DNA from 4 places in the Anaerobacillus sp. 63XJN7_5_ISO-PGPR-S23-430 genome. Region 4 is predicted to be linked to each of the others. Evidence: riboswitches for the same ligand, from Rfam matches in the RefSeq annotation. Region 4 holds a riboswitch; each other region holds the start of a gene.
What was found. A riboswitch is a leader RNA that binds a small molecule or an ion and turns the genes downstream of it on or off. The one in region 4 is predicted to bind cyclic di-GMP.
Positions count from the first base shown of each region.

Region 1: another riboswitch for cyclic di-GMP. It lies ahead of AC0VYJ_RS20540 (anti-repressor SinI family protein); the one in region 4 lies ahead of AC0VYJ_RS11205 (anti-repressor SinI family protein).
Region 2: another riboswitch for cyclic di-GMP. It lies ahead of AC0VYJ_RS06130 (HD-GYP domain-containing protein); the one in region 4 lies ahead of AC0VYJ_RS11205 (anti-repressor SinI family protein).
Region 3: another riboswitch for cyclic di-GMP. It lies ahead of AC0VYJ_RS02395 (amidase); the one in region 4 lies ahead of AC0VYJ_RS11205 (anti-repressor SinI family protein).

Region 1 covers NZ_CM149686.1:3,999,332-4,001,530, forward strand. Annotated here, with positions in the region: gene AC0VYJ_RS20530 (GntR family transcriptional regulator) at 1-336, opposite strand, end outside; gene AC0VYJ_RS20535 (hypothetical protein) at 490-783, opposite strand; cyclic di-GMP riboswitch class I at 997-1,097, shown strand; gene AC0VYJ_RS20540 (anti-repressor SinI family protein) at 1,120-1,239, shown strand; gene AC0VYJ_RS20545 (helix-turn-helix domain-containing protein) at 1,353-1,688, shown strand; gene AC0VYJ_RS20550 (DUF5658 family protein) at 1,879-2,016, opposite strand; gene AC0VYJ_RS20555 (hypothetical protein) at 2,045-2,199, opposite strand, start outside.
Region 2 covers NZ_CM149686.1:1,125,276-1,127,474, forward strand. Annotated here, with positions in the region: gene sda (sporulation histidine kinase inhibitor Sda) at 172-339, opposite strand; gene AC0VYJ_RS06130 (HD-GYP domain-containing protein) at 398-1,039, opposite strand; cyclic di-GMP riboswitch class II at 1,051-1,134, opposite strand; gene AC0VYJ_RS06135 (FAD-dependent oxidoreductase) at 1,270-2,199, shown strand, end outside.
Region 3 covers NZ_CM149686.1:450,977-453,175, reverse strand. Annotated here, with positions in the region: gene ytzI (YtzI protein) at 1-105, shown strand, start outside; gene AC0VYJ_RS02400 (YwbE family protein) at 83-277, shown strand; gene AC0VYJ_RS02395 (amidase) at 333-1,235, opposite strand; cyclic di-GMP riboswitch class I at 1,278-1,364, opposite strand; gene AC0VYJ_RS02390 (HelD family protein) at 1,529-2,199, opposite strand, start outside.
Region 4 covers NZ_CM149686.1:2,083,890-2,086,088, reverse strand. Annotated here, with positions in the region: gene AC0VYJ_RS11210 (glycine--tRNA ligase) at 1-563, opposite strand, end outside; gene AC0VYJ_RS11205 (anti-repressor SinI family protein) at 945-1,082, opposite strand; cyclic di-GMP riboswitch class I at 1,108-1,196, opposite strand; gene AC0VYJ_RS11200 (hypothetical protein) at 1,422-1,652, shown strand; gene AC0VYJ_RS11195 (thioredoxin family protein) at 1,685-1,999, opposite strand; gene egtD (L-histidine N(alpha)-methyltransferase) at 2,077-2,199, opposite strand, start outside.

The sequences.
Region 1 (2,199 bases), 1.9 Mb from region 4:
TCCTATATCTTTTTTTCTCAAATTAGGTAAAATAATTTCTAATGCATTCGTTTCAATTTCTGCTCTCATTGAAAATATATGGTACATTTCCACCTTATCAATTTCAGTAACGAAAGCTCCTTTATACTTAACCGTGCGAATAAGCCCTTCTTCTTCTAATCCTCTTAAGGCCTCTCGAACAGGAACCTGGCTTATTCCAAACTTCTTTGCTACTTCTGTTTCCACTATTCGATCTCCAGGCTTTAGATTGTTTAAAATAATATCATCTCTTAAATTTTTTTTAACTTTATCCTTTAAGGAGACTAACGATTGTTTACTTGGTTTTCGTTCTTCCATTTTTCCCAACCCTTTTCAAATAGTATTAAAAGCTTTTACATTGTAACGAGTAAAAAATGTTTATAAATGATGTTTCAAATTATATATAATACCATTATATATAATTTGAAACATCATTATAAGAGAATTAAAAAAAGAGACCCGTTAAGGTCCCTATTGCTGGTTTTCAGTTTCATCATTCGGTTGCTTTTCAGTGTCGTCCATGTCCCCTTCATCCATGTTACCATCTTCATCTTTATCGCCTTCTTCTGAACCATCCTTATTCATTGTATCATCGTCTTCCTGATCAATCGTTCCATCGTCTTCGTTAACATTCTCTTCATCTTCTGGTGTATCTTCTTGCATTTCGGGATCTTCTACCGGTCCTTCTTCTTCATTTGCATTCGAACAAGCCGCAATACTCAGGGAAAGAAACATCGTCATCAGTAACAACATCCACTTTTTCATAGAAAAACCTCCATCGTTGTAATAGTCCTATTTTGACCATCTCAAGTGGATGTATGTATTTTCCTAACACCAAATTTAAAAAAAGCTATTTATTTACAAAAAAAGTCATATATTTTTGATATTTTTTACAAATTACAACACATTTCGTAGGTTTAATGGCCTATTATAATAGTAGGATTTTCATAAATATATGATGGATCGTACAAAGTATCCTCCAGAAAAGGGCAACCATTTTTGAAAAAAAGTGGGCGCAAAGTAAACAGATCTAAGGAAGCTTGTTGATAGAAGGCTTCTATGATGGCTGAACTACCTGGAAAGAGTTTAAGGAGGAGTTACATGGGCGTACATACGGAAGAAAATCTGGACGAGGAATGGATTAAATTAATGAAAGAAGCGAAGGAATTGGGCATCAAAATTTCTGAAATCAAAGCGTTTCTCAAAAATGAGGGAATGTAACCTGAACGAAAGCGGCGGAACGGACGCCGCTTTCGTTCTATTTACGGAACAATAACATACTGGTATAATTACATACAATCAAAGAATTTTGTCGAAGCATCGGAGGGATACACGTGATAGGTGAAGAAGTAAAGAAGTATCGTTTACGCAAAGGGTTATCTCTTTCAGAATTAGCGGAACGTGCGAATGTGGCCAAGTCATATCTGAGTTCAATTGAACGAAATATACAATCAAATCCCTCTATCCAATTCCTAGATAAAATATCTAATGTTCTTGATGTTTCGGTAGAGGTACTACTTCAGGGAGATGATCCTATTCATCAGAGTGAGTTAGACTCGGAATGGAAAAAGATCGTTAAAGAAGCAATGGAGTCTGGTATAAGTAAGGACCAGTTCAGGGAGTTTCTGGAGTTTAATAAGTGGCGTGCCAAACAGGGATCTGATCAATAAATTGTTTTTTTAAGAGCCGACATCTTCCAGTAGGCTCTTATCTATTTAGTTAACAGGATATATACCTAATAGCCGTGGATACACAATATGAAAGAATATAATGTTGAAGCCACGATTAATAAAATCCGTATTAAACCGGATTTAAAGTGATGAAATTTTAAAAGTAAGGCGATCAAAAAAAGAGACAAACCTATTTATACATTAGGATAACAAGTGGATCCATTTGAAATAGCATTCGCATTAATGGATTCACTTCTCCGATCCATCCATTTTGAACTCCACAATATGTGATAAATCCATCAAGAGCGTTAATCCATGCTAAATAAATAACAAAAAACTGCTCCTACGTTTTCCCTTTATTCATAATGAGACGATATATTTTGGTTTTGTATAATCTCCCTAAGTTCATCGTACATTTTCTGTTCATCTCGGATTATTCCTTTGATGTCTTGTTCTTTATTTTCAAGTCCGTGGATTTTCTCTAGAATAAAAGATAAATCGCACTTCCCTT
Region 2 (2,199 bases), 960 kb from region 4:
ATCTCACTTTAAATCTACCACTTCCTAAAAAATGCAAACATATGTAAGCGTATTAACAGTAAATTTATTTGTGAAGGGAGATGAAATCAATTAGAATTCATCAAAAAAAGCTTATTGGCCAGTTGTGACCAGATAAGCTTTTTTTATATAGCGTCATGAGAGGCTGTCTCATCAAGTGAAATTGGCGATTTGTTCGTAACACTCCGTACGTGTTTGGGGAGGATTGATGCCTCTTCGGATGATTTCGCTCGTTAACATTTCAATAAAAGCTTCATCTAATTGAAGAGTATACGCATCACAAAATGCAATTAGTAAATCCTTAGTTGATAAGAGTCGCAATCTATTCGCCCTCCCTATTGTATTTGGTTTTGTTTAAACGGTTATTGAATAGCGCTGCTTAATTTTGACGTTTGGTATAATCAAAATAATGAAGCAGAACCTTTTTCCCTTTTAGCCGTTTTTCCAAATAAGAGATAAACAAGGAGGTAGTGGATGGCTCATAGAAGTTATTCCGATGAACGTTAATTTCATGAATGGCTGATTGGTCAGAACGTTTTGGACGATAAGCTCGATCAGACGTCATCGCAATGAAGCTATCGATGACTCGAAGAATCGAAACAAATCGAGGAATTTGCTCATATTGTAATTGATAAGGATAGCCAGTACCATCGCTATTCTCATGATGATTTAGTATAAGAGACGGCTCAATATCAATCTCTGGAAAATCATTAAGTAGCTCTATTCCAAACTCTGGATGCCGCTCGACATACTCTTTCTCATAAAGGGTTAGTGGGCTCTTTTTTTGAAGAATTTCTGTTGGGACAAGTAGTTTACCGATGTCATGTAGCAAAACAGACTCAAGAAAGCGCCGTTTCAACAGTGATCGGAAATTGTAATGCAAACAGAAATCAATAAAGTAGCTCGTAGTTTGTACTGAATGGAGAAAGCTATGAGGGTCGTGACGTCTTAGGAGTTCCATCATTCGCAGTGTGTGTGATGAAAATAAATTAGCGTGCCCGTACAATGTACACTTTTCCATGTTCATTCTCCTTTTTAAGGAGCCGGTTGCACTACTTGCTCCCTATCACTCAAGTGCCCAGGCTAGAATGATAGTTCATCGCATTCTCTTTTTTTGTGGTTCTCTTACTGAGGTATCTTGACATAAGGATATACTTATATAATAAATACCATAAAAAGGTGAATTTGTTAACTGTTTTCTTTGATTTTTCAGTTTTTTTATTTGGAACGCCAATGAAAGGAGATTGGGAAATGAATTCTGACGTACTAATTGTTGGCGCAGGTCCTACGGGTCTTGTATTAGCACTCCACCTAGCGAAATATGGAGTTTCATTTCGGATCATCGAGAAAAATGAGGGACCCGGAGAAGCATCGCGTGCGCTAATTGTACACGCTAGAACCCTAGAATTTTATAACCAAATGGGCTTCGCAGAAGAAGTCATCCACCGGGGGATTAAAGTGAAGTCTATCCAATTTCGAGAAGGAATGAAAGCAAAAGCCAACATCAATTTTCACGATCTTGGAAAAGGATTAAGTCCTTTCCCATTTGCCCTAAGCTATCCGCAAGATGACCACGAGCAGCTGCTAATTAACAAATTAGCCGACGAAGGCGTTGAGGTAGAATGGAAGACAGAGTTGGTTTCATTTATGGATGAAGGGGACCATGTTCAAGCTGTTATTAAAAAAGATAATAAGGAAGAGCGGAGTGAGTTTTCATATATATGCGGGTGTGATGGGGCACACAGTACCGTTCGAAGAGAACTTGCTTTTGATTTTCCAGGTGGAACGTATGAGGAACGTTTTTTTGTGGCGGATGTTAAAGCGAACACTGGCCAGTTATCTGAAAGTAGTTTAAATGTGTATTTAGATTCTGACACCTTTTACCTGTTCATGCCAGTTAGAAGCACGGGAATGGAGCGGATTATTGGAATAGTTCCTCACAATTTAACCGATCAAAGCTCAGTTGCGTTCAAGGATTTCCAGTCGCTGATCGAGCAGAGAACAGGCTTAACGATTCAGCATGTGAACTGGTTCCAAACGTACAAAGTCCATCATCGCGTTAGCAGTCACTTTAGAAAAGGACGTGCCTTTATTGCCGGAGATGCTGGACACATTCATAGCCCGGCTGGCGGACAGGGCATGAACACCGGGATTGGGGACGCGGTGAACTTAGCGTGGAAG
Region 3 (2,199 bases), 1.6 Mb from region 4:
TCAAAAGGATACAGTGTCAAACATACTGTCGATCCGTTGCCTGAGGAGCAGCATAACGAAACGACAGAGAAAGAGGTTACTGATGAACGGACAGAACAGAAGTAATATAGAACCAGGGAAAACTGTAGATATCGTCTTGAAACAAGATCAGCGTTCAGGGAAAACGACAAGAGGTGTTGTAAAAGATATCCTGACTAAATCCCCCACCCATCCGCATGGTATCAAAGTACGTCTAGAAGATGGACAGGTTGGTCGCGTCAAATCGATTTTATCGTAAGCTGAATTCATAAAAATAACCCCCGGCTGATTTTCAGTCCGGGGGTTCATCTTTATTATTGTTTTAACGCCATCCAACTATCAAGGTAATGTATGGAAAAACCTTGTACTGAAGAGGAATGCTCATATGCAGTCTTTACTTTGAGAAGTTCCTTTATCATGACTGCTTCTCCCTCTTCAAAGAATGAAATGTAGGAAGCTTCTGACGTTTGCCCTGTCTCTACACCAACGGAGATTTTCTTGCCATATTTTTCAGCTAAAGCTATCTCATTGCTAATAAGAGCAACAATTCCATTTGCACCATCAGCACGATCACGGTAAGCCATTAATGTAGTCACATCCGCCGTTTGAATAATCCACTCAGCTAAATTGCCCGATCCATACCGATTGTTGTAAGATTGTTCGTCAAACCAAAAAGGAGTGTCGACACCAAACGATAATCCAAGACTCATCGCACGAGTTTTTCCATCTGATAAACGGTCTTGATAGAAAGCAATCGTTTTTTGATAACTATTCGTCCAGCCAGAATGAAGATAAGGTTCTATATCAAGATGAACACCACTAAACTTTTGATTCTCTGTCGCATTAGCTTGATAGGAATCCAACCAGTTAAATAAGTTCGCCTGATATGTAGCACCATTTCTTGTAGCCCAATTTGGTGCCCCATCTAGAGCATGTACACGAATACCTTTGGATGTCGCATTTCCAATAAATGATTCATAAGAAGATGCCATTACTGAACGATTTATTTGCAAGTAAGCATCGGTTACTTGTTTCTCCTCCATAAACTGAAGGAACTCATTTGATTTCGTTTCAATGTCCCTTGTGTTCCAAATCCATGTAGCAAGAGAAGTGTCCATTTCTATCGCCTCAGCTTTCCCCTCAGGCAAAACCATTATCTGCACAAAAAAGCCCAGTATAAAAAAGAGAATTCCAACAGCAACCGATACATTCTTCACATGTACGCTCTCCTTTTTTTCAACCCAGAGCTCAAAAAGGAGCCTGGCGGTTTGGCAACCATTCGCATTCATGCGGGCAGGCCCATAACTTTGCGTCCCTGCTTTTCAACAGGTTTGCCTTTTTCAGTTTTATATTCCAACTACTTTTATTATCGGCAATAAATAATAAAGAGTTTAGCTTTTTTTGTAGATTGTGTGAAGTAAATGCTCAATGGTGCTAATACTTGAATGTACTAACAATCGCTCATTTCATGGTATGAAATAACAAAGGTAACCTTTAAACAAACGTTTGATTAAACTGGTAGCAATTGTGAAGGAGTATCAATATAAAAGAGTTTTAATTCATGCAATGCTCTTGTACATCCTACATATAGTAATTTCGCATCTGTTGCATGTGGACTATAATTATCTTCGTTAGCATTTGCCAATATAACTCCATCGAATTCTAATCCTTTAGTAAGATAGATTGGCACAATTGATAGTCCCCCTTCATAAGATCGATCATCCGCAGTAATGAGATGCAACTTCTCATCATACCTACTAAGATTGTCATACAAATCATGACATTCCTCTTCGCTCCTACCAACAATCGCTACTGTATTCATACCTCTCTCTTTCATTTCTTTAGCTGATTTTAACAAGCTACTAACATGCCTCTTCTTATCTATTTTGCTTATTTCGACTTTCTTTCCACTTCGAAAAACAGGCACAGCCGGTTGAACCGGTATATCCGCATGAGCTATCACTTCATTCGCAAATTCAATAATTTCTAAAGTCGATCGATAACTTTGTTCAAGTTCCATATAAAGGTCTTTACCGTTGAAAAGCACTCTAAATTCTTCCCAGCTATGAATGCCCTTATATGAATGAATGCCCTGTGCCAAATCCCCTAATATTGTAAAAGATTGACTTCGATTCACTTCTTTCAGAAGCGCCAGTTGAAAAGGTGAAAAGTCCTGAGCTT
Region 4 (2,199 bases):
ATAGAGCGTTGAACATTTTTAAAGTTTACAAAGATTCCCTGCGCCGTTTCTGGGCGAAGGTAAATTTCACTCGTGCTCGATTTAGTTACACCTTGATGGGTTTTAAACATAAGATCAAATTGACGAATTTCTGTGAAATCTTCACTGCCACACTCAGGGCAAGTAATATGATTTTCTTTCATCAAACGCTCCATTTCTTCAAATGAAAGGCCGTCTGCAATCATGTCCTCTTCATCAGTAGAAAGAGCGTCCTCAATTAATTTATCTGCACGATGACGTGTTTTACAGCTTTTGCAATCAATTAAAGGATCATTGAAATTACCTAAATGACCTGAAGCTTCCCACGTTTTTGGATTCATTAGAATGGCGGCATCTAGACCACTGTTATAAGGTGATTCTTGAACAAACTTCTTCCACCATGCATCTTTAATATTTTTCTTAAGTTCTACACCAAGTGGTCCATAATCCCACGTATTTGCTAGTCCACCGTAAATATCAGAACCAGGGAAAATAAATCCTCTGTGCTTTGATACTGAAACGATCTGATCCATTGAAATTGTCATGTCATTCTCTCCTTTTTTCTCAATCAATATAAAAAGCTCCCAATCCATGGACAAAAAATGTCCAGGGACGAGAGCTTATGCACCCGCGGTTCCACCCTAGTTGATGCAAATAAGGCATCCACTTTGAGAAACGTAACTCCAGACTGCCGTTTCATCAGACCTCGTTCGGGCTTCCACCGTCCCCGAATCGCTAAAGTCAAGGTTATTCTGACTACTATTTATCCTTCATAGTTAGTATGGTTTATGTATGCAATTGATATGACATATGATACAAAAAATATTGCCCTAAAGTCAAGGATTATTCATTTCACACCGTATTTGCTTTCATCAAAGCTTATCACAAAAAAACGACCTTAAAGGTCGTCATTCATTTATGTATATTCATAGATGTCGGTTTTTGTCTTGTCTTAAGAATGCCTGTACCTCTTCTTTCTTCAATCCAAGTTCCCTGGCAGCCCTCATGAGAATAACCCATTCTTGATCAAGTACCTTCTTAGGCTTAGGTTTCGCCATGGTCATTCTTTTCTCCTCCTTCTTGGGTTTTCCAGGAGGACCAGCCGTCATCGTTGGAGAACCAACATTAGACCTGTGTCTTTGCGTCCCACCCTTTAGGATGGTTTGCCCTTGTCTGGAGAATTCAGAAATGACACATTCCGACCTTAAACTTACAAAACACACAACTTTTTAGTGAATAAATGCGATTATCGAGAAGTTTGACGTTATATGCTACTAATATACCAGTTATCTGATGAAAATTCAAAATATTTTTAAATTTTCATTTCTATTTCTAACATCCTAGGATTTCACTCATATCCTAACTGTATTCCCTGAATATATTTTTCACAAAGGAAGAGTGATATGCAGAGAAATCATATTAGTACCGCCTGGAGCGGCAAACATGTTGTACTACTTCGTTGTGAACCCACCTCTAGTACCGTAAAAACCATGTATAAAAGTCTTCATGCCCCAACAGAACCATTACATCCCCATTGTAGTGAGACACTTTCTACTTACCTTAGCATTGGATATACAGTTGCATTTGTTCATTCATTAATCGACGGCTCCATTGAATATGTTCTAACAAAATAAAAGAAGGTTGCCTTCGCAACCTTCTCTTTTGTTTAGAATTGACTTAAATATTCTTTCACCTGATCTGGATTTTTGGTATTCGCACTATGCAAGTGACCAATCTTTTTGCCGTCTTTATAGACAAGAAGGCTCGGGATACCCATAACATCATTTTCCTCTGTAATTTCAGGGAATTGTTCAATATCGATTTGAGCCCATTGTTTTTCATGATGAGCATTCATTATATCATCAATAAAAAAGTCAAGGCGCTTGCAATCCGGGCACCAGTTAGCTTCATATTTTAGAATGGATACGTCATTATTGTTAATGAATGACTGATAAGAATCAGCTGTTTCAATCTTCTTCATGATTATCTCTCCTTCACCTATATCTTCATTAACAATTATATCGAAATAATCATTGAATGTCTGTAAGAAAGATTACGTTATTTCACACTAAGATAGTGCAAACTGAAAAGCTGTTCTTGATCAGTCCATGTTTTCATTGATGTGAAACCTGAATTCTCTGCTAACAGTTTAAATTCCTCTAGACTATATTTATAGGAATT